DNA from 3 places in the Shewanella sp. SM21 genome. Region 2 is predicted to be linked to each of the others. Evidence: predicted binding sites of a transcription regulator. Region 2 holds the regulator's gene; each other region holds the start of a gene.

Region 1 (8,060 bases), on a different contig from region 2:
GGGGTGTAACTAAGCGGAGTAACTAAGAGTAAGCGAGTGGCTTCATTGTTTTATATAGTGCCAGCGGCACCAAGAGTCTAACTCGGGACATACTGATATTATCAAGAGTAAGTCAGTTGCGATTGGCCACAGACTTTGTGAGTTTTTATTCAAATTTCAGATACAAAAAAGCCACTCATTGAGTGGCTTCATTGTTTTATATGGTGCCGGCACCAAGAGTCGAACTCGGGACCTACTGATTACAAGTCAGTTGCTCTACCAACTGAGCTATGCCGGCTTAAATCTTTACTGCAATTTTTACTACAGAATAATGGTGCCCGAACCCGGAATCGAACCAGGGACACGAGGATTTTCAATCCTCTGCTCTACCGACTGAGCTATTCGGGCAACTAAACTAAGCGTTAGTTAACTACTTTGAACTCGTTGGCTAAGCCGTATCGTTCGAAGTGCGGCTATATTAGCTAGGGTGTTTGATCTCTGCAAGTGCTTTTTCCTGATAAATCACTCGTCCGGCTGTTTAATGCACATCTTGGGTGTTTTTTATCTCTTATTTTGCGAATTCAGCTCAATTTCATTCGTTGGCTGTATTTTTCAAGTCAGAGGGATACTGATGTTTACTATAGCTTTGTGCTCACAGAGCATGATTTTTGGCTTACTTCCTAAAATTTAGAAAGATATAAGCGATTTTTACTGATTTTAGTTTTTAAATTTAGATTTATGATAATGAATATTATTTCATGGATAGCATGAAGAAAACGCGAGTACGGAGTCGCAGTATGTTTCGAAATAGTCAGTTTGCTTATGGAATTACCGCCATTGTGACCCATTGGTTGAGTGCGTTCGTCGTGATTGGGTTATTTGCAGTCGGTGTGTGGATGGTGGAGTTAACCTACTACAGTACTTGGTACAAGACTGCGCCGCATCTACATAAAAGTATTGGGATTCTGTTATTGGCGGCGACAATATTTCGTTTGGTATGGCGCTTAGTTAATCCCAAGCCTGTACCTGAGGCGAGCCATAAACCGTGGGAAAAGACGGCCGCACATTTGGCGCATTTTATTATTTATATCTTGCTCTTTGTCATCATGACTGCTGGCATTTTAATCTCAACCGCAGATGGCCGTGGTATCTGGGTGTTTGATTGGTTTGAACTACCAGGATTGGGACTTTTGTTTGAAAACCAAGCTGATATCGCGGGTGATATTCACCAGTATGCGGCTTACTGCTTGATCGCGCTGGTCGTTATTCACGCGGCGGGCGCATTAAAACATCACTTTATCGATAAAGACACTACCCTACTTAGAATAATTAAATTTAAACGAGGATAATACAATGAAAAAGCAACTGTTAAGCGCACTGATTGGTGTATCTCTATTGGCTCCTGTGGCGGCTTCAGCTGCTGACTATGTGATTGATCATGAAGGCGCTCACGCTTCTATTACATTTAAAGTGAATCACTTAGGTTATAGCTATGTGGTGGGGCGTTTTAATGATTTTAGCGGCGATTTTAGCTACGATGCGGCTAAACCAACTGCGATGAAAGTGAATGTCACAGTGAATACATTAAGTGTCGATTCAAACCATGCTGAGCGTGACAAACATATTCGCGGTGAAGATTTCCTTAATACTGGCAAATTCGCTAAAGCGACCTTTGCATCTACTTCGGTGGAAGATAAAGGAAATGGCGATTTAGTGATTAACGGTAACTTAACTTTAAATGGTGTGACTAAACCATTAGCGATCAAGGCCCATGCTGTGGGTGAAGGTCAGGATCCTTGGGGTGGCTACCGTGCCGGTTTTACGGGCACAACCACCTTTGCGATGAAAGATTTCGGTATCAAGATGGATTTAGGTCCAGCATCTAGCCATGTTGAGTTAGATCTAGTGGTTGAAGGTGTGCGTAAGTAACTCTTTATTCTGCCATTAGATAAACAAAAAGCGCCGAAAGGCGCTTTTTTGTAAGCTTTATACTTAGGGCCGACTAACTACCAGAATTAATCTTGGTCTTTTTCTGGTACAAAACCTTCAATTTCAACATCTTTACCTTCAAATAGGAAAGAGGTCATTTGTTCTTCAAGAAATTTACGATCATCAACATTCATCATGTTGAGTTTTTTCTCGTTGATCAGCATGGTTTGCTTTTTTTGCCATAGGCCCCAAGCTTCTTTGCTGATGTTATCAAAAATGCGCTTACCTAAATCACCTGGATACAGTTGAAAGTCTAGGCCGTCGGCTTCTTTATTTAAATATACGCAATTGACTGTACGCGCCATGATTATTCCTTACTGACTGCGGATTGAACGAGTGATCCCAAATTGGCTAGCACGCGCTCGGTGGCGGCGGCGAGTCCCACTTTGGAAGGATGACTTATGTTATACCAGAGAGACTGGTTTTGTTCCATGACAGCGCCCACGCTCTGTTTATTGCCGAGGGTTTTATCGCCGTGAGTTTTATCTAAGTTAAGCATCATGGGCTGAATATCTAAATGAAAGTGGCTAAATGTGTGCCTAAAGCCAGTTAACCATTCGAGTTGCTGCACATCAAACCCTTGCTCTTCAAGATGAGTTTCAAGGGCGGCTTGGGTAGCGAATTCAGGGAAACACCAGAGCCCGCCCCAAATTCCCGCTGGCGGACGTTTAGCTAGAAAGACTTGGTTGTCTTGCATCAGCACTAACATCCACGCCGCTTTGGTTGGTATGGTTTTTTTAGGCTTTTTGCCAGGGAAATCGGTTTGTCTGCCAATCAGTTGAGCTTTGCAATCAATCGCTACAGGGCAAGCGGCACAGTTAGGTTTGCTACGAGTGCAAATACTGGCGCCGATATCCATCATGGCTTGATTATATTTCTGAATATCTTGCTGCGGTGTGAAGGCATCCGTCAGTTGCCAAAGTTGCTCTTCAACCGTCTTTTGCCCTGGCCAACCTGCTATTGCCCCATGTCTTGCTAATACTCGTTTTACGTTGCCATCGAGAATGGGGTGATGTTGCCCAAGTGACAATGACAATACTGCGCCTGCCGTCGAGCGACCGATGCCGGGTAGGGCGAGCACTTGTTCAAAATGTGTTGGAAATAATCCCTGATAATCATCGCGGATTATTTTGGCTGCTTTATGCAGGTTACGCGCCCTAGCGTAATAGCCAAGGCCGGTCCAATGATGTAATACCTCATCGTCTGGCGCGTTAGCAAGTGCTAACACATCGGGGAAACGCGCCATAAATTTAAGATAATAGGGAATAACAGTCGCAACCTGAGTTTGTTGCAGCATAATTTCAGAAACCCATACGCGATATGGGGTTTTATCTTGCTGCCAAGGGAGGGTTTTACGACCGTGATTGTCGTACCAAGAGACGATACGTGTAGCGAAGGAGGCTGTAGATTTCATCGGCGCAGTGTAGCGGCAGTTATCTTCTTAGACAAGCGTCAAAGATAAGTTGGCAAGGGATCTAAAGCTAAAAATCGCTGCTAAATTCGCACTCTTAAATAATCTTGGTATACTTTCGCCCCATTAGTGCTTGCACTGTATGTTGAACTTTGGATAATGCCCTTCTTTTATGATGGTGTTGTCCACTAGACGAGGCAAAAATGAGCGAAGTCACTACCGCTGAATTTAATGAAGAAGGCAAGTATCTGCGCAAGATCAGAAGCTTTGTCCTGAGAGAAGGTCGCCTAACCAAAGGCCAAGCACACGCTATTGAAAGCCAGTGGCCAACAATGGGTTTAGATTACAGCCCAGTGCCATTGGTACTAAGCGACGTTTTTGGTCGTGAAGCTGATACTGTGCTGGAAATTGGCTTTGGCATGGGCGCCTCTTTAGTACAAATGGCTAAAGATGCACCAGAGCAAAATTTCATTGGTATTGAAGTGCATAAACCGGGTGTAGGCTCTTGCCTCAGTGATGCCGCCATTGCTGGTGTGACTAATTTACGTGTGTATCATCACGATGCCATGGAAGTATTAGAACATGCGATTGCTGACGGTTCATTAGCCCGAGTGCAATTGTTCTTCCCAGATCCTTGGCATAAAAAACGTCACCATAAACGCCGCATCGTACAAGCTGAATTTGCCGAACTGATTCGTCGCAAGCTAAAAATTGGCGGTGTGTTCCATATGGCCACTGACTGGGAAGAGTACAGCGAGCATATGTTAGAGGTGATGCAAGCCGCTCCGGGTTATCAAAACCAGTCGGCCGACGGCAGTGTGGTGCCGCGTCCTGATCATCGTCCATTGACAAAGTTTGAAGCCCGCGGCCATAGACTGGGTCACGGTGTATGGGATCTGATGTTTGAGCGTATCGCTTAATCACGAACTCAATTTTAGCTAATTTTAAACACAAAAGGGAAAATCACTATGGCAACTAATCGTAGCCGTCGTTTACGTAAGAAAATGCGCGTTGATGAATTCCAAGAGTTAGGTTTCGATATGGCTTGGACTTTTGATGCATCAGTATCTGAAGCCGATATCGATGCAACTGTAGATAAATTCATCGATGAAGTGATCGAAACCCGTAAATTAGGTTTCCATGGCGGCGGCCACATCGAATGGGAAGGCATTATCGCCACCCAAACGATTGGTAAATGTACCGAAGAAGATATTGCTGCAGTTAAGGCATTCTGGGCGACCCAAAAAGTGTCTCAGGTTGAAGTTAGCGAACTGTACGACATTTGGTGGGGTTAATGCCCGAGTTGGCATTACTTGAGGAAGTGGTCGAGAAAGTTCGACCCTTGCTCGGCCAAGGAAAGGTTGCAAATTATATCCCCGCACTGGCCAGCGTTGATGCTGGCAAATTAGGCATTGCCGTCACGACTGTTGATGGCGAAACCTTAGGTGCGGGCGATTACCTTGAGCCGTTTTCGATTCAAAGTATCTCCAAAGTTTTCAGCTTAACCTTAGCGTTAACTTTATATGAAGAAGCCGAAATTTGGAGCCGTGTTGGCAAAGAACCTTCGGGTCATTCATTCAACTCTTTAGTACAAGTCGAGTTAGAACGTGGCAAGCCGCGCAACCCATTTATCAATGCTGGCGCGTTAGTGATTGCGGACTTATTGCAGAGTCGTTTAGGTGCACCTAAACACAGAATGCTTGAGTTAGTCAGGCAATTAAGCCAAAACGATAAAGTGTGTTTCGATAAACAAGTAGCAGATTCAGAATATCAGCATAGTGCGCGCAATGCGGCTATCGCTTATTTGATGAAGTCCTTTGGTAATTTTCAAGGTGATGTTGATACTGTGCTGCGCACCTATTTTCATTATTGCGCCTTGAAGATGAATTGTGCTGACTTGTCTAAGGCCATGTTGTATTTGGCTAATCGCGGCAAAAGTATCACAGGGACTGAGCTTATTTCTCAAGTGCAAACTCGGCAACTTAACGCTCTGTTGGCAACCTCAGGCTTATATGATGGTGCTGGTGAGTTTGCTTATCGTGTTGGTATGCCAGGTAAAAGTGGCGTCGGCGGCGGTATTATTGCCGTGATCCCTGGAGAACTGTCGATTTGTGTATGGTCGCCAGAACTCGATAATAATGGCAACTCACTTGCGGGCACTGCGATGCTTGAGCATCTCAGTCAGCGTCTCGGTCGTTCTATTTTCTAGTCTTATCTCTCGTTTTTATTAGCACTATTAGACTAAATGTTAGCGAATTTCGCTAATGACCTTTTAGTGCTAACTTTTCAAAATTCAACATAATCAAATTGTTATAAAGTTGGCACGTCTCCTGCTATAAGCTATTCAGTAGTTTAGGTTTATCGAATTATTCAGATTAAAGGACGAACAAAAATGAAATTAAATAAGTTATTAACTGGATTTGCATTATCTGGGGTGATTTTAGGAGCATCTAGCGTACAGCTGGCGCAAGCACAAACAGAGCCAAAAATAGATGAACGCTGTGAAGTCGCCTTAAATTATGACGTTATGGTTGAGCCTAAAAAATTAGTCATGAGCGAGAAGGGCACAGAAAAGTATCGTATCGAAGTTGACAAGTTATTTGTGGAAGGTAAGCAAGTTAACTTAACCGACAAGCAGAAAAAATTGGTTACTCAATATGCCGATGAAGTTTCGACTCAAGTGCCAGAAGTGATTGAACTGGTGAATGAGGCAGTATCTCTTGCTTCCAAAGCGGTTGGTATGGCCTTAACACCTTTAATGGGTGATGCCGCTGGTGCAAAATTTGATGAAATGATGGCTGGCGTTCAAAAACGCGTTGACTCAGTGGCTTACAAGAATGGTGATAGCTTCTATTTAGGGGCGACTGAAGACTCGATGCAAAGTACATTTAACGATGAATTCGAGCAGGAAATGGAACAAATTGTCCAGAATTCAATTGGCGCAATTATGATGAACTTAGGTGGCCAAATCATGTCTGGTGGCGGTGAAAATTTTGAAGCCAAGATGGATACCTTCTCTAAAAAAATGGACAATTTAGGCCAAGATATTGAGCAACAAATTGAGAGCCAATCTAAGGGATTAGAAGCTAAGGCTGACCGTTTGTGCGACCGATTTGAAAATTTGTTAGTGCTTGAAAATCAATTGCGCCAAGAAGTGCCAGAACTAGCACCTTATGTGTTGACACAAAACTCAACCAAGGAACTGCGTGAATAGTTCTTGCGAATCGCCCTTAGTTTTAACTGCAATAACTTCTATCTCCTTGTGCATGAGTCAAACTTGAATGCTACGCCCCTAGTCAATTTATCGACTAGGGGCTTTTTTATTGGCTACGGTTTAATCGTGGCGACAACCCTTATGGCTAAGTTGATGTGGCTTAATAGGCTAGGCTTGCAGCGATTTAGTTCGGAATGTTACAGTCTAGAGACGAATATTTGGTATACTCTTAAAATATAATTAAAAGCTGGCATATCAGTCAGATATAACCCCCTACTTTAGTGGACTTTTTCGGTCTAAATCTCTGCGTTATATCATTTTGATGCGAGATATCAATGCTATGGTTATTTTAAGCGATGATTACGCTAACCATAGCTGCTCACCGAAAGTTAATATCATTGTCGTAAACAGCTTAAGGCGACTTCCATGTTAGAACTGTTAGAACCTATTGCGATTTTTACTCATGTGGCCAGAGCAGGTAGTTTTAGTGCCGCCGCAAGAAGGCTTGGGATCTCTAAGTCTAAGGTCAGTACACAAGTCGCCGATCTTGAACATAGACTTGGTGTTCAATTAATTCAACGTACCACCCGCAGCTTAAGTTTGACTGAAGCTGGGCATTTGCTGTATCTGCAAGGTGAAGAATTGCTACGTGACGCTGAACAAGCGATAGCCAGCGTGCATAACTTAAATGATGCGACCCGCGGCGTGCTTAAGGTGGGAATTTCCCAATCCTTTGGGGTGATGCATATCATTCCTGCGTTGCCATCTTTTATGGCAAAACACCCTGAGCTTGAGCTACAAGTGAGCTTACTGGACCATAAAGTGGATGTCGTGAGCGAAGGCTTAGACTTACTGTTAACTATGTCTGAGCAATTACCGCTTGGCATGGTTGCTAGACCTCTGATGAAGTGCCAATTCCTGTTAGTTGCTTCGCCTGGCTATATTGCTCAACATGGCGAGCCAACTCGACCTGAGCAGCTAGTTGACCACAACTGTTTGGTCTATCAAGGCGAGTGGCACGAGCACAGCATGTGGCAATTTAAGAAGGGTGATGACTACTGTGAAATTGGCGTATCGGGTAATTTCAGGGTGGATAATGCGCCTGCATTAAAATCTGCTGCAATCAGTGGTCTTGGAGTTGTGTATCTTGCGAGTTATCTGATGGAAGATGAAATTGCCAAAGGGACATTAGTGCCTTTACTGAAGGATTGGCAATTGACCCACCATCTGCCATTGCAGGCGGTTTATCCCCGTCGTAAGCACTTAGCACCTAAGGTTAGTTCTTTTATCGAATTCATCAAAGATCACATAGGAACGCCACCGTATTGGGATGCTCCCTATGTCGAATTATTCAGTAAACGTCAGTAAAATAGGAAACATTGTTCTCAAAAGCAGTCTTATGTGGTTTTAAATTGGGCAGGTACTTTTCTGGTCATTTAAAATCAATACTTTAGGTTGAGTTAATGA
Region 2 (8,060 bases):
GATTCAACGAATCAAACTTTCTTTACTCAACCTGTTTATCTTGTTTATCCAGACCAAGGTAAAGCACAATGGCAGCTCAGGGCAGATCAGGGCAAGCTAAACAAGGAAACTGGCAAGGTTGTATTAGAAAATAATGTTATTATCGATGCCATTAGCCCAGAAGAACCGATTCAGACCTTGTCCACCAGTTATCTGGAACTCGATCTCAACACTATGATAATGACCTCTGACCGTACCATTTACGTCACAGGGAAAGATTTTAATATTCAAGGCCAAGGCCTTTATGCCGACCTCAACGCGCAAGAAGTGCAATTGACCAGTCAGGTAGTAGGAACATATGAAGCAAAATAACGTATTACTTGCCAGCCTAATGCTAATTATGAGCATGAGTGCTTTCGCGAAAGTGGGCGACTTAAAGCAAGAAGTCAAAATTAAAGCTGTGAGCCAAACTGCGGATATCAAAAACAACCAGATCATCTTCTTTGGTCCGGTGGAAGTTACCCAAGGCTCAATAAAAATCCAAGCAAATGAACTGCGTGCATTTTCCGCTGAAGGTGAAAATAGCAAAACTTTAGTCGCCACAGGCAACCCTGCTACGTATAGCCAGATATTAGACGATGGCCGTCCTGCATCGGCGAGCGCGAAAGAAATTCGTTACGATATGGCAAGCCGCACCTTAACTCTGAAAGGTATGGCGTCATTAGATCAAGCGGGTAGCCAAGTTACAGGCAATTTAATCCGCTATAACATGATTCAACAGAAATTGATGGCCGAGAGTACTGGCAGTGGTGACGATCGCGTGATCACTATTATTCAGCCAGAAAACTATCAAGATGATGCTAAATCAGATGCTCCAGCGGATAAACCTGTAAAAAAGCAGGACTCTAAATGACCCAAATCACCTTAAGAGCACAAAATCTGGCAAAAAGTTACAAGAGTCGCCAAGTGGTTAAAGACGTCAGTCTGACGGTAAAAACCGGTCAAGTCGTTGGCCTACTCGGTCCAAACGGTGCCGGTAAAACCACGACCTTTTACATGGTTGTCGGGCTAGTGAAGAGCGATAAGGGGCATATCTTTATCGACGATGATGATTTAACCGCAGATCCTATGCATCTGCGTGCCCGCAAAGGCATAGGTTACTTACCGCAGGAAGCCAGTATCTTTCGTAAGCTAACTGTTCATGACAACATCATGGCCGTACTGCAAACTCGTAAAGAACTTAAAAACGAAGAACGAGAAGAAGAACTAGAACATCTGCTCGAAGAGTTTCATATCACCCACATCCGTGACAGCCAAGGCATGTCATTGTCGGGTGGCGAACGTCGTCGCGTCGAAATTGCGCGGGCTTTAGCCGCTAATCCTAAGTTCATTTTGCTCGATGAACCGTTTGCCGGCGTCGATCCTATTTCGGTTATCGACATCAAGAAGATTATCGAACAACTCAAAAGTCGCGGCCTTGGCGTACTGATCACAGACCATAATGTCCGCGAGACATTAGATGTATGTGAACATGCTTATATTGTGAGTCACGGAAACCTGATTGCCGAAGGAACTCCAGCAGAGATCTTAGACAATCAGCAAGTTAGGGCTGTGTACTTAGGTGAACAATTCAGGCTATAGTTAATCGAGCGAAGCCAATGGAGGCAATTTATACCGCCATTGGGCTTCACTCAAAATGATAATAAGCGACCTCATCCAACAATAATAACGTAGGGATCAGCGGTAACATGAAAGCGTCACTCCAGCTCAAACTGGGTCAACAGTTAACCATGACGCCACAACTACAACAGGCTATACGTCTGTTGCAACTGTCGTCATTAGAACTGCAGCAAGAGATCCAGCAAGCATTAGATTCTAATCCCCTTCTCGAGCTGGAAGAGGATCAATTCGACGCCACTAAAACCCCTGTAAACCAAACGCTATCCGATACGGATTTCAGTGAATCTAGCACTCTGCCACCAGAAAAAGACAGCTCCACCATAGATACGGCAGAGTCGCTAACCAAAGAATCCATGCCCGATGAGCTCCCCATGGACACCACATGGGATGAAGTGTTTACCGCCTCCCCAAACTCAGGCCCCGGCGGCAGTCGTGAAGACGATATGCCCTTCCAAGGCGAGACCAGTGAAGGTTTGTACGAACACTTAGAATGGCAAAAAAACCTCACGCCGTTTTCTGAAACCGATTTAGCCATTGCCACCGCCATTATTGATGCCATCGACGATCAGGGCTATCTCACCCAAAGCACTGAAGAAATTCTCGAAGCCATGGGCAATCCTGAAGTTGAGCTTGACGAAGTCGAAGCCGTACTCAAGCGTATTCAGCATTTTGATCCCATAGGCGTTGCCGCCCGCGATTTAAGTGAATGCCTGCTGATCCAACTGTCGCATTTCGCCGCTGATACTCCCAACCTAGAAAACGCCCGTATACTGATCAAAGATCATTTAGATCTGATCGCCGCCCGTGATTTTAGGTTATTGATGCGTAAGACTAAATTAAAAGAAGATGAATTAAGGGATGGTATAGCACTTATCCAAACCCTCAATCCTCGCCCAGGTTTGTTGATCACGCCCAATAATGACGAATACGTTATCCCAGATGTGTCTGTGTCGAAGAAAAATGGCCGCTGGGTCGTTGAGCTTAATCCTGACTGCATGCCAAAAATCAATGTAAATCAACATTATGCTTCTATGGCACGCAGTACCAAAAACCAAGCCGATAGCCAATTTATTCGCGGCCATCTGCAAGAGGCTAAATGGTTTATTAAGAGCTTAGAAAGCCGTAACGATACTTTGCTTAAAGTTGCTAATTGCATAGTGCAATATCAGCAAGGTTTCTTTGAGTATGGTGAAGAAGCCATGAAGCCTATGGTGCTTAACGATATTGCCGAAGCGGTAGAAATGCATGAGTCCACCATCTCACGGGTCACAACTCAAAAATACATGCATACCCCTAAGGGACTTTTTGAACTAAAATACTTCTTCTCTAGCCACGTCGGTACTGACGATGGTGGTGAGTGCTCATCCACAGCAATCAGAGCCTTTATAAAGAAACTGGTGGCAGCGGAAAACCAGAAAAAACCATTAAGCGATAGTAAGATGGCACAACTTCTGGCAGAACAAGGGATCAACGTAGCCCGCAGAACCATTGCGAAGTACCGAGAGGCTATGCTTATTCCACCTTCTAATCAGCGTAAAAGTTTATAACCTACAGTGGATATCGGAGGACGTTTCTATGCAAATAAACCTAAGTGGACACCATGTCGAAATTACCGAATCGTTACGTGCATATGTAGAAGAAAAGTTTTCAAAACTTGAACGCCATTTCGAACAGATCAATAATGTGCACGTTGTGCTCAATGTTGAGAAAATGCAACAGATTGCCGAAGCGAGAATAAACCTCATAGGTGGTGAAGTTTTTGCTACTTCAGAGCATGCTGACATGTATGCCGCTATAGACGCCCTGATTGACAAGCTTGACCGTCAGGTTATTAAACACAAAGAGAAGTTAACAAAACACTAATAATGGAACTTTGTACCATACTGCGGCCGGAGTGCACTACCTGCGCCACTCCGGGCAGCAAGAAAAAGGTACTGGAACTCATCAGCGACTTAGTCGCTGCCCAGTACCCGACCCTCTCATCTCAAGAGATATTCGAAAGCCTAGTGGCGCGCGAAAAGATGGGGAGCACAGGTATAGGTAACGGCATCGCCATTCCACATGGTCGACTAGCCGATATAGATCAGCCCATTGCCATACTAATTAAGTGTGAAGAGCCGATAGCATTTGATGCTATCGATAAGCAACCTGTTGATATTTTATTTGCACTACTGGTGCCTGCAGACCAATGTCAGCAGCACTTAAGTACCTTGTCTTGCATGGCCGAAAAGCTGAGCGACAAGCAAATATTAAAGCAATTACGCAAGACGCATGATGAAACGGAACTCTATCAGGTAATCACTGGATGAAACTGGTCATAGTGTCGGGCCGCTCAGGCTCAGGCAAATCTGTCGCCCTTAGGGTACTCGAAGATCTCGGCTATTATTGTGTCGATAACCTTCCCTTGCCATTGATTGGCAGTTTGCTTGAGCAACTCAAAGGCAGTAACGATCTCGTCGCCATCAGTGTCGACGTGCGTAACATGCCTGAGCAGGATAAGGTCTTAGTAAAACAACTCGCTAGCCTACCTCCAGATACTGAGTTAACGAGCTTCTTCCTTAACTCCAGCGATAAAATTCTGCTCAAGCGTTACAGCGAAACCCGCCGTTTGCATCCTTTGTCGAAGAGCCGAGTCTCTTTGCAAGAAGCGATAAAGCTGGAGGGGAAACTGCTCGAGCCTATGTCAAAACTGGTCGATCACTACATAGATACGTCGAATTTGAATATCTATGATTTAAGCGACCAAGTCAGACAAATTCTCCTTGGTAGTGTCGATAAAGAACTCGTGATCAACTTCGAGTCCTTTGGCTTTAAGCACGGAATGCCCACCGAAGCCGACTTTATGTTCGATGTGCGCTTCCTGCCCAATCCCCACTGGGAGTTGGCGCTGCGGCCATTGACTGGCTTAGATGAACCCGTAGCTGAGTTCTTAAATCGTCAACCACTGGTTAATAAGTTCATCTGGCAAATCGAAAATTTACTGGAGACTTGGCTGCCGCACCTCGAGCGTAACAATCGCAGTTATTTAACGGTAGCCATTGGCTGCACAGGTGGACAGCACAGATCGGTTTACGTCGCAGAGCAATTGGCCAAACGCTTTAGTAACGGTAAACATAAAGTTTATGCCCGTCATCGAGAGCTCAATAATGCCAAAACTTGAACGTCAGATAACCATCTGTAATAAGCTCGGTTTACATGCCCGTGCCGCCACTAAGTTGGTGGTACTGGCTTCCGAGTTTGATGCGACCATCACCTTAATCCAAGGCGATAAACAAGCATCGGCCGCCAGTGTACTTGGCTTACTGATGCTTGAAACTGGCATGGGTAAGACCATCAAGCTTATCGCCGAAGGCCCAGATGCAGAGCCGGCTCTCGATGCCATTTGTGCCTTAATCGACGCTAAGTTTGACGAAGCCTGTTAGTTTCACTTCACACTAAGCACTTCATCGTTAGTTTCACTTCATGTCTAGTTTAAAAAACTTGCCATTCACACATGGCAAAACATTTGTCGCTCGACGATACAAGCCACAGGCGATTACACTAGCGGTCATTGCGCTGGCGCTGGCCTTAACCTTACCTTAGCCGTCTTAATCTGTGTCATCGACTGACGCTTAGTCACCGTAAAATCCTAGCCCAACACTAAGATCTCAAACCAATTTGCCGCACAATGGAGGACAAATGCCCGTAGATAATGCAGAAAACGATCACACCGGACATAGTCTTGACCAGTTAAACCAAGCGCTTAGCAGCGGCATGTTCGTACACGTGCGCAATATGCTGCAAAAAATGGCCGCCTCAGATATCGCGCTGATCTTAGAATCATCACCGCCAAGTGCCAGACAAGTATTGTGGCAGCTCATCGATCAGGAACAAATAGGCGACATACTCGATGAGTTGAGTGAAGAGCTCAAAGACCCACTGATCCGCAGCATGAGCCCTGAGCGAGTCGCGAAAGCGACAGCAAGCATGGACACCGACGATCTCGCCTATATTCTGCGAAGTCTTCCCGACGCCGTTTACAAACAAGTGTTGCAGTCGATGACGGAGCAAAATCGCCTGAGGGTAGAACAAGCTCTATCTTATCCAGATGAGACCGCCGGCAGCTTGATGAACACGGATACTGTCACCTTAAGACCCGATGTGAATATCGATGTGGTGCTGCGCTATCTTCGGCAAAGGGGCAACCTACCCGACACCACAGATACCTTATATGTGGTCGACAAACAGGACAAAGTCCTTGGCGGTGTTAGGCTGGCAGATCTGCTGACTTGCGCGCCAAGCACCACAATTCGCAATATCATGGATCCCAATATTCAAAGTATTCCGGTGAGCATGTCCGACAGCGAAGTCGCGCAGAAATTCGAACGCAATGACTGGGTATCGGCACCTGTCGTCGACAGTGATGGTAAGCTGCTCGGGCGTATCACAATCGATGACGTAGTCGATGTTATCCGCGAAGATGCTGAACATTCCATGATGGGTATGGCGGGGATGGACGGAGATGAAGATACCTTTGGTCCTGTACTAAAAAGTACCCTACGTCGCTCGCTCTGGCTCACCATAAACTTATTCGCCGCCCTGCTCGCATCGTCGGTCAGCAATATGTTTGAAGGCACTATTGAGCAATTTGCCACTATCGCCATCCTAATGACGATTGTCCCTAGCATGGGCGGTGTTGCCGGTAATCAGACCTTAGCGCTCGTGATCCGCGGTATTGCTTTAGGCCATATCGGCCAAAGCAACGCTCGCTGGCTTATCGGTAAAGAGCTATCGATTGGTTTTCTCAATGGTTTGATGTGGTCGATTTTAGTCTTTGTCGCCGTGTGGCTATGGAAGGATGATATGGCACTGGCGGGCTTAATTGGTAGCGCCATGCTGATCAACATGACAGTAGCAGGGCTTGCAGGTGCGAGTATTCCATTGATTTTAAAAAGACTTAAAATCGATCCTGCCCTCGCTGGCGGTATGGTGCTCACTACAGTCACTGACGTGGTTGGCCTGTTCGCCTTCCTCGGGTTAGCGACGCTCTACCTGATGAACTAACGCTTTAACCGTTTGAGCTAATAACAAAAACGGCACCTCAAAGGTGCCGTTTTTTATCCCGCTGGAAAACTAAAGAAGGCTATTTTGCCGGAGGTTGAAAACCATAACTGCTCAAAATCGCTTGGCCTTTGGTCGATAGAATAAACTCAGCTAACGGCTTAGCGGCAGTATTAGCGCCTTGTAAAACCAGTAAACCATAGTCGGCACCCACGGCGAGTTCCAGCGGTAAGTCGATGATTTGTAAACTCGGCACTTCTTTTTTAGCCAGCACAGCATTAGTGCAATAGGTTAAAAAGATATCCGCTTGCTTGTTTTCCATCACCCAGCCATAGGGGTTGCGATCTTTAGGCGGTTTAACGCTCTCAGGGCCGCCCGTCAGTTGTAATGCCTTGGTCTCTAACGCGGCTTTCGCATTGGGTTTTACCGCTTCGGCCTTAGCAAAAACGGCCCAGGCATAATCACCCGCGGGGTCGGCTTTCGGGGTTGAGGTGCCGACTTTAATCTTAGAATCTAACAAGGTATCGAGTAACGTCGCACTCGTCACCTGAACTGTGTCTTGGGTAATTGCGCAGAGTTGATTACGGGCAAACATTTGCACCGCTTCGCCCTGACCCGAATCCACTAATGCCTGTGGATGTTTCATATTTGCCGAGGCAAAGATATCAACTTTCTCGCCCTCTTGAATGCGTTTTAACAATAAACCTGAGGGCGCATATTGCGCTACAACACTCATTTGCGACTGTGCTTGATAAGCAGCAATAATATCACTCATCGCAGCCTTTAAACTGCCTGCGGCGCGCAGTTCTATCGGCGCGACTCCTGTGGTCAGTTCGGCTTTCATCGGCACTCCTTGTACAGCTGTCACCATGATGACAGGACTTAAACTCAAGGCTACTAACACATTTTTGCTTATCATAGTCATATTCTCCTTTAGACACTAAAAGTCATTCTTGGGACTTATTCCCATACAGAACGTGAAATCGATAAAGGGATCAAGCTGAACTCATCCCAAGGTAATTAGCAGTGATATGTTTGTGGTGCAGGTCACTCAAGGTGCGCTTCATAAAGGACAAATTGTCTAATTGAAGCACAGCAAGCTAATCATTCAATTAGCCCATCACTGAAAACAAAAAAGTCGCCCAAGGCGACTTTTTCAGCGAGAACTTTGTGCTTAGACCAGACTATTTACCCGTTGGTATTAGTACGATCTCAACGCGGCGGTTTTGTGCGCGGCCATTTGCATTGGCATTTGATGCAATAGGACTCGCTTCACCCATACCTTTTGATTTTACACGGGCAGAGGCAACGCCTTTATTCATCAAGTAATTACCCACTTCGCTAGCACGGACCTGTGACAG
Region 3 (8,060 bases), on a different contig from region 2:
GCAGCTTAAAAATCACGGACGACTTAAAAACCAAGCACAGCAAAAAGCTAATCAAGTGCAGCACGCGCTCGTAGCGACGTTTAGCCAAGGTAAATGCTCGCAGTTACTGCTCAGCCAAAGTGCCACGCAAGCATACAGTTTGCAGCAAAGGCTAGAACAAGACTTAACGCTTTCAGAGCAAAAACACTTAATAAAACAAGTAACGCTCGGTGGCCGCGATATCTATCAGCATATCCTAGATACTCCGATCGCAGTCCTTGATGCTATACAACAAAAAGCCCAAGCCATGACAGCATTGCCAGCGCGCAGCCAGCGCAAACATTTGGCCCAAATAGCGAGCAAAGACACGAGTCGCTTTGCAACAAGCAGCCCAACCACGGCTCAACAAAAAGAGACATTAAGCAGCATGCCAATTAATGCCCTAAGCACCAATAAAAACGCCACTCAAGCAGAGCTAAAAGACGCGGCATTTTTAAGCAATCAGCAACTCGCCCGTGAAGCCCATTTAGCCTTTTTACAAAGCCGTGCTGAAGGCTTGAAACTGGCCGATGCCTTGATGAAAGCCCAGCTTGCCAGCGAGTTAGCCGTCAATGGCCGAGCTGCGCCAGTACAACAGCAAGCCATTGTTCAGGCATCTGCGACAGCGGTTCTTCCACATCCTGCGCTTTATCCCAATCATGCAAAAGTGCCTGAGTACACGCCGCCAACACCGATAAGCAAGCCTTGCATTTGGGATTATGCGGATTTAGTCGAGTACGCCGAAGGTGATATTGCTAAAGTATTTGGCCCAGATTACGCCATTATCGACAGCTATTCGCGTCGTGTACGCCTGCCAACGACTGACTATTTGCTGGTATCTCGGGTAACGAAATTAAACGCCCAGATGAACCAATATCAGCCTTGCACTATGACCACGGAATACGATATTCCTGTGGACGCGCCGTATTTGGTCGATGGCCAAATCCCTTGGGCCGTGGCGGTCGAATCGGGTCAATGCGACTTGATGCTGATCAGCTACTTAGGTATCGATTTTGAAAACAAGGGCGAGCGCGTTTATCGCCTGCTCGATTGCACCCTGACCTTCCTTGGCGACTTACCGCGCGGTGGCGACACCCTGCGCTACGATATTTCCATCAATCACTTTGCCCGCAATGGCGATACCCTGTTGTTCTTCTTCTCCTACGAATGTTTCGTGGGCGACAAGCTGATCCTGAAAATGGATGGCGGCTGTGCCGGCTTCTTCACCGATAAAGAGCTGGCCGACGGCAAAGGTGTTATTCACACCGAAGCTGAAATCAAAGCGCGCAACCTCGCCTTGAATAATCCGAATAAACAGCGCTTTAATCCGCTGCTTGATTGCGCGCAAAACCAATTTGATTACAGCCAAATCCATAAACTGCTCGGCGCCGATATCGGTGGCTGTTTTGGCGGCGCCCATGCGACGCATCAAGCCCAATATGGATTGCAGCCCTCACTATGTTTTGCATCCGAAAAATTCCTGATGATTGAACAGGTCAGCAATCTTGAGGTGCATGGCGGCGCGTGGGGCTTAGGCTCAGTTCAAGGCCATAAGCAGCTCGAAGCTGATCATTGGTATTTCCCGTGTCATTTCAAGGGCGACCAAGTGATGGCGGGGTCATTAATGGCCGAAGGTTGTGGTCAATTACTGCAATTCTTTATGCTGCATATTGGTATGCACCTCGGAGTTAAAGATGGTCGTTTTCAACCGCTCGAAAATGCGTCACAAAAAGTGCGCTGTCGCGGTCAAGTTTTGCCGCAATCTGGCCTGCTCACCTATCGCATGGAAATCACCGAAATCGGTATGAGCCCGCGCCCGTATGCTAAGGCGAATATCGATATTTTGCTCAATGGCAAAGTGGTAGTGGATTTCCAAAACCTTGGGGTGATGATCAAAGAAGAAGCCGAATGCACCCGCTACCTCGCGGATAATGCCAACAGCACAGCTAACAATACGACTAGAAATGTAGCTAAAAATGCTGTTTCGGCTGCGCCGTTGGTTTCAACAACATCAGTATCGTTAGCGGCGCCACTGATGGCACAGTTGCCTGATTTAACTGCGCCAACCAATAAAGGCGTAGTGCCGCTTAAGCATGTGCCTGCGCCGATTGCGCCAGCGGATTCAAAGTACGCCAACCGCGTGCCCGATACCCTGCCGTTCACGCCGTATCACATGTTCGAATTTGCCACGGGTGATATCGAAAACTGCTTCGGCCCTGATTTCAGCATCTATCGCGGCCTTATTCCACCGCGCACGCCTTGCGGTGATTTACAGCTCACCACCCGCGTCATTGCGATTGACGGCAAACGCGGCGAGCTGAAAAAGCCTTCTTCGTGTATCGCCGAATACGAAGTGCCTGCAAATGCTTGGTATTACAATAAAAACAGTCATCACGCCGTGATGCCCTATTCAGTGCTAATGGAAATATCACTGCAGCCAAACGGCTTTATCTCGGGCTATATGGGCACAACCTTGGGCTTCCCCGGCCAAGAGCTGTTCTTCCGTAACTTAGACGGTAGCGGTAAGTTGCTGCGCCACGTGGATTTACGCGGCAAAACCATAGTGAACGACTCACGTCTGTTATCGACTGTGATTGCTGGCAGCAACATTATTCAGAATTTCAGCTTCGAGTTAAGCTGCGATGGCGAGCCTTTCTACCAAGGTAAAGCGGTATTTGGTTACTTCAAGGGCGATGCGCTGAAAAACCAACTTGGCATAGACAACGGCAAGACAACTCAACCTTGGCATGTGCAAAATGGCATAGTCGCCGATAGCCAAATCAATCTGTTAGATAAACAGCATCGCAGCTTTAACGCGCCAGAAGGTCAGCCGCATTACCGTTTAGCGGGCGGTCAACTTAACTTTATCGACAAGGCTGAAATCGTAACAGCCGGCGGTAAAGCGGGCCTTGGCTATTTATACGCCGAGCGCACCATTGACCCGAGTGATTGGTTCTTCCAATTCCACTTCCATCAAGATCCGGTAATGCCAGGCTCATTAGGGGTTGAAGCCATTATCGAGCTGATGCAAACCTATGCGATTGACCAAGACCTTGGCGCGGGCTTTAACAATCCTAAATTTGGGCAGATTTTATCGGATATCAAATGGAAATATCGCGGCCAAATTAACCCATTAAACAAGCAGATGTCGCTGGATGTGCACATTACCAGCGTGACAGACGACAATGGCAAACGCATCATTATGGGCGATGCCAACTTGAGTAAAGATGGCCTGCGGATTTATGAAGTTAAAGATATCGCCATCTGTATTGAAGAAGCCTAGCGAGTTTACGCTGTTAGAAAGACGCTAATCTCGAATAACAAATAACGAATAACAAATAGTTGCGCCGCCTTGGCTATCCACATCGCACAGGGCGGCACTGATAACATGAGAACACCTATGACTAGCCATACTCTCGATCAATACAATAGCAATAACGAAAAACTCAGCCCTTGGCCGTGGCAAGTCAACGATGCAGAGCTGAGCTTTGATATCGACTCATTAGGCAAAAAACTCAAAGATTTAAGTCAAGCCTGCTACTTAGTCAATCACAGTGAAAAAGGCTTAGGCATAGCGCAAACGGCTGAAGTGACCACAAGTGACAGCCAAGCGCCATTGGGCTCGCACCCTGTCAGCGCCTTTGCCCCTGCCCTTGGCACCCAAAGTTTAGGCGATAGTAATTTTCGCCGCGTACACGGGGTTAAATACGCTTACTACGCTGGCGCTATGGCCAACGGTATTGCCTCGGAAGAACTGGTTATCGCGCTGGGCCAAGCGGGCATTTTGTGTTCGTTTGGCGCGGCGGGGTTAATTCCATCCCGCGTTGAAGCGGCCATTACCCGCATTCAAGCGGCGCTGCCTAATGGTCCTTATGCCTTTAACTTAATTCACAGCCCAAGCGAGCCCGCATTAGAGCGCGGCAGTGTTGAGTTATTCTTAAAACATAAAGTGCGCACGGTCGAAGCCTCGGCATTTTTAGGCTTAACGCCGCAAATCGTCTATTACCGCACAGCAGGTTTGAGCCGCGACGAACATGGCGAGATAGTCATTGGCAACAAAGTCATCGCTAAAATCAGCCGCACCGAAGTCGCGACTAAGTTTATGGAGCCGGCGCCGGCCAAAATCCTCCAGCAATTAGTGAGTGACGGCCTTATCAGCCAAGACCAAATGGCGATGGCATTACTGGTGCCCATGGCAGACGACATCACAGCCGAAGCCGACTCCGGCGGCCATACCGACAATCGTCCATTAGTCACGCTATTACCGACGATTTTGGCGCTTAAAGATGAAATCCAAGCTAAGTATCAATACAAAACGCCTATCCGCGTAGGTGCTGGCGGCGGCGTCGGCACACCCGATGCAGCATTAGCCACCTTCAACATGGGCGCGGCCTTTATCGTCACAGGTTCAATCAACCAAGCCTGCGTCGAAGCGGGCGCGAGTGAACACACTCGTAAGTTACTCGCCACCACAGAAATGGCCGATGTAACTATGGCGCCTGCCGCCGATATGTTCGAAATGGGCGTGAAATTACAAGTGGTTAAGCGCGGCACTCTGTTCCCGATGCGCGCCAATAAGCTGTATGAGATCTACACCCGTTACGATTCGATTGATGCCATCCCTGCGGACGAGCGTAAAAAGCTCGAAGAGCAAGTGTTCCGTTCATCACTCGATGATATTTGGGCGGGCACTGTCGCCCACTTTAACGAGCGCGATCCTAAGCAAATCGAGCGTGCACTAGATAACCCAAAACGTAAGATGGCGCTGATTTTCCGCTGGTATTTGGGTCTGTCTAGCCGCTGGTCAAACACAGGCGAAATCGGCCGCGAAATGGATTACCAAATTTGGGCAGGCCCAGCGCTCGGCGCATTTAATGCTTGGGCGAAAGGCAGTTATTTAGATGACTATAAGGCCCGTAATGCGGTGGATTTAGCCAAACATTTAATGGTGGGCGCAGCATATCAATCCCGCATTAACTTGCTGTTATCCCAAGGCGCGAGCATTCCAGTTAGCCTGCAGCGCTGGAAACCGCTAAATCGTTTTTAAACGTATTTAGCTCCTATCATCTTGTATTATAAGATCATAATATCTTCAAGCCGACACAAACTCACAGTGTCGGCTTTTATTTGTCTTTACTTATGAACGACATCAGCTCACAGTCTTTGATTCAACGTATTAGGCTGAAACTCTTACCGAAGCTTAGGTAAAAATTGCCTACCCCTCTTTTAATTCACTCACACCATTTTAAATAAAATGATTTAAATTATATTTAAAATCAATTAACTACTTAAAATTTTTAAAGTTGGCATTAAGATCGCAATCAAGTAAGAGCCATTAGCCGTTACCTTACAAGTGACACAAACGGTCATGAGAAGGATTAATACAAGGGCAGGAGGTTATTATGCTAGGTTGGACATTAGTATTTCTAGTTGTTGCCGTGATTGCCGGGTTGTTAGGATTTGCTGGGATTGCTGGCGCAGCGGCGGGAATAGCGAAAATCATTTTCTTCATATTTATTGTGTTATTAGTGATTTCTCTGCTGATCAATGCCCTTAAGGGTAAATCACCGCGACTATAATTTTTTTAGAAAAGGAGATAGATATGAAACCATTTACCCTGATGACAAGTGCAGCATTCGCATTATTACTCGCCCTAGGTTTAACGGCCTGTAGTGATAACAAAGCCGAAGACGCGGGCGAAAAAATCGATGAAGTAATGACTGATACAGGTAACGCCATCGAAGATGCCTGTGAAGAAGTCAAAGAAGGTGTTAAAGCTAAAGATACTAAGTGCTAAACAAACCTGACTTTAGGATGGCAATAGACTCGTCTACTGCCACCCTTTTAGTTTAGACTCGCTCATTTCTGCATCTCTCATCTCGACATCTATCCATTCAAGTGCAACGATTTTAACCAAGAACAATGGCATTGGAGGGCTTGCATGCTAACGAAGATCCACATCAAATATTTGTACACTGCAGGTGCAGTATTGTTAGCCTATTTTGCAGTAACAGACACTTCTCCCCTGCTCACTTTCATTTGTGCATGGACAAGTCTGTCACTGTTTTTAGTCGGTTCAGCCTATTGGTTTAATCTCGCCAGTATTTTTAGAAAACGCCAAGATGGCACTATCCCTTGGTATATTCGTTGGGGTTTTATTCCCTTTTTATTAGGCAGTCGACTCTATAACCACTGGGCCAGAAAATACGATTCAGTACCCCCCATGCAGAGGATTGATGAACATCTGTATCTCGGCTGTAGACTCTTTTCCGCAGATCTGGAAACGATTAAAGCCAATAAGATCACTGCCATTCTGGATGTCACCGCTGAATTTGATGGCTTAGATTGGTCGCAATTTGAAGATCATATCGAGTATTTAAATATTCCCATCCTCGACCATAGCGTACCGACCAGCGCCCAACTCAATCAAGCCGTTAACTGGCTGCACCGCCAAGTGCGCGCCAATAAACAGGTACTCATCCACTGTGCTATGGGTCGTGGCCGCTCAGTGCTGGTACTCGCCGCTTATTTGGTTTGTAAAGATAAACAACAGCACTTCGCCGAAGTACTGCAGCAGATAAAGCAAATTCGCAAAACCGCTGGCTTAAACAAATGGCAATTACGCGCGCTCGATCGCATGCTCAGTCAAGGGAAAATTAACATCCACAAAGTGGCGTGGATTATCGCCAACCCAGTCTCTGGTGGCGGGAAATGGCAAGAATACAGCGAGCAAATCAAAGATGAACTCAAAGCCTATTTTGACCTGACTTTAAAACTCACAACAGCAGACGAAACTGCAAATATCTTCGCCGAGCAAGCCCGTAATGCAGGCGCTGATATCATTATCGCCTGTGGTGGCGATGGTACTGTGACTGAAGTGGCCTCTCAAATCGTTGATACGGATATCGTCTTAGGCATCATTCCTCTTGGCACAACTAATGCCCTCAGCCATGCCCTCTTTGGTTTAGGCAGTAAGCTTATTCCTATCTCTCAGGCGCTGGATAATATTATTCAAGGGCATTGCCAAGCCATTGATACCGCGCGTTGTAATGAGGCGTTAGTGTTGTTGCTTGTGGGCATAGGGTTTGAGCAACAAATGATTGAATCCGCAAACCGTGAGCGTAAAAATGCCCTCGGCCAGTTTGCCTACCTCGATGGCTTATGGCGCGCAGTGAATGCCGATATCACTTTAACCATCCAGCTCAGCTTAGATGATGCAAAACCCACAACATTGACGACCCATAGCCTAATCGTTGCCAATGCCGCACCGTTTACCAGCGTGTTGGCGCAGGGCGATGGCGAACCAAACATGACCGACGGTTTGCTCGACATTACTTTGTTGGATGCTGGCGATGAACCCAAAGAGCAGTTGCTTAGCCTCGCTGAATTAGCGATTGCAGGATGGGTAAAAGAAGGCAATAAAAATGTGCGAGATCAACAAGCGAGTGCAAGTAAAGTCCATCATGCACATGCTAAAAAGGTCACCATCAGCAGCCAGCCTAAGTGTAAATATGTGATTGATGGTGAAGTATTTGAGCCAGCGGATCTCACTATTGAAGTCCAGCCAGCATCTCTAAAAGTGTTTGTTCCTTATCAGGAAACCACAGAGCAAGATGAGTGATCGTTGTGGAGGACATCCAGCCTAACTTTTTAGGCTGGATGACTGGGCATTTATAGAACGAACAAAAAATATAAAATATTCAACAAAATAAATATAACCAGCAGAACCAGTACCCGCATGAAATTAAATTCACTACCTTTGGGAAGTGATTTTTGAGTGGTGTTACTAAAATCCTGAAATTTACAGTCTATTGCCTGCGCACATTGCTGTAGAACTTGTTGTAATTCCTTTCTATCAGTACTGTCACCCAATATCAATTGAGCACCGTTGGGCTGGTGCAATTCTAAATAAGCCAGATAATGTTGGACAGTATCTTCCGCTTGGCGATTGCGGCTGATCTGATGCCAGCGGGTGATTTGCAGCTGATAAAGTTGCACTGCTTTGATGTCCGAAAAGGCATAGGAACGCCACCGCCACAATC

What was found. The regulator sigma-54, encoded in region 2, starts transcription at its own class of promoters, with help from an activator protein. The targets are predictions, from matches to a motif close to GTTGGCACGNNNNTNGNNT.
Region 1: a site for sigma-54 is predicted at 5,697-5,715, ahead of L5L94_RS06960 (YggN family protein). Genes of this name have one in related genera too.
Region 3: a site for sigma-54 is predicted at 5,321-5,339, ahead of L5L94_RS00580 (DUF1328 family protein). Genes of this name have one in related genera too.

What each region holds. Positions count from the first base shown of each region.
Region 1 covers NZ_JAKKRL010000004.1:173,758-181,817, forward strand. Annotated here, with positions in the region: tRNA gene L5L94_RS06915 (tRNA-Thr) at 202-277, opposite strand; tRNA gene L5L94_RS06920 (tRNA-Phe) at 312-387, opposite strand; gene L5L94_RS06925 (cytochrome b) at 777-1,328, shown strand; gene L5L94_RS06930 (YceI family protein) at 1,333-1,908, shown strand; gene L5L94_RS06935 (oxidative damage protection protein) at 1,995-2,273, opposite strand; gene mutY (A/G-specific adenine glycosylase) at 2,276-3,382, opposite strand; gene trmB (tRNA (guanosine(46)-N7)-methyltransferase TrmB) at 3,583-4,299, shown strand; gene L5L94_RS06950 (YggL family protein) at 4,348-4,674, shown strand; gene glsB (glutaminase B) at 4,674-5,588, shown strand; gene L5L94_RS06960 (YggN family protein) at 5,772-6,593, shown strand; gene L5L94_RS06965 (LysR family transcriptional regulator) at 7,020-7,961, shown strand.
Region 2 covers NZ_JAKKRL010000018.1:19,723-27,782, reverse strand. Annotated here, with positions in the region: gene lptC (LPS export ABC transporter periplasmic protein LptC) at 1-351, shown strand, start outside; gene lptA (lipopolysaccharide transport periplasmic protein LptA) at 338-892, shown strand; gene lptB (LPS export ABC transporter ATP-binding protein) at 889-1,620, shown strand; gene L5L94_RS19460 (RNA polymerase factor sigma-54) at 1,728-3,206, shown strand; gene hpf (ribosome hibernation promoting factor) at 3,235-3,522, shown strand; gene ptsN (PTS IIA-like nitrogen regulatory protein PtsN) at 3,525-3,968, shown strand; gene rapZ (RNase adapter RapZ) at 3,965-4,819, shown strand; gene L5L94_RS19440 (HPr family phosphocarrier protein) at 4,806-5,081, shown strand; gene mgtE (magnesium transporter) at 5,338-6,702, shown strand; gene L5L94_RS19430 (molybdate ABC transporter substrate-binding protein) at 6,782-7,618, opposite strand; gene L5L94_RS19425 (OmpA family protein) at 7,884-8,060, opposite strand, start outside.
Region 3 covers NZ_JAKKRL010000001.1:140,026-148,085, forward strand. Annotated here, with positions in the region: gene L5L94_RS00570 (beta-ketoacyl synthase N-terminal-like domain-containing protein) at 1-3,301, shown strand, start outside; gene pfaD (eicosapentaenoate synthase subunit PfaD) at 3,419-5,065, shown strand; gene L5L94_RS00580 (DUF1328 family protein) at 5,421-5,597, shown strand; gene L5L94_RS00585 (hypothetical protein) at 5,621-5,815, shown strand; gene L5L94_RS00590 (diacylglycerol kinase family protein) at 5,960-7,639, shown strand; gene L5L94_RS00595 (hypothetical protein) at 7,690-8,060, opposite strand, start outside.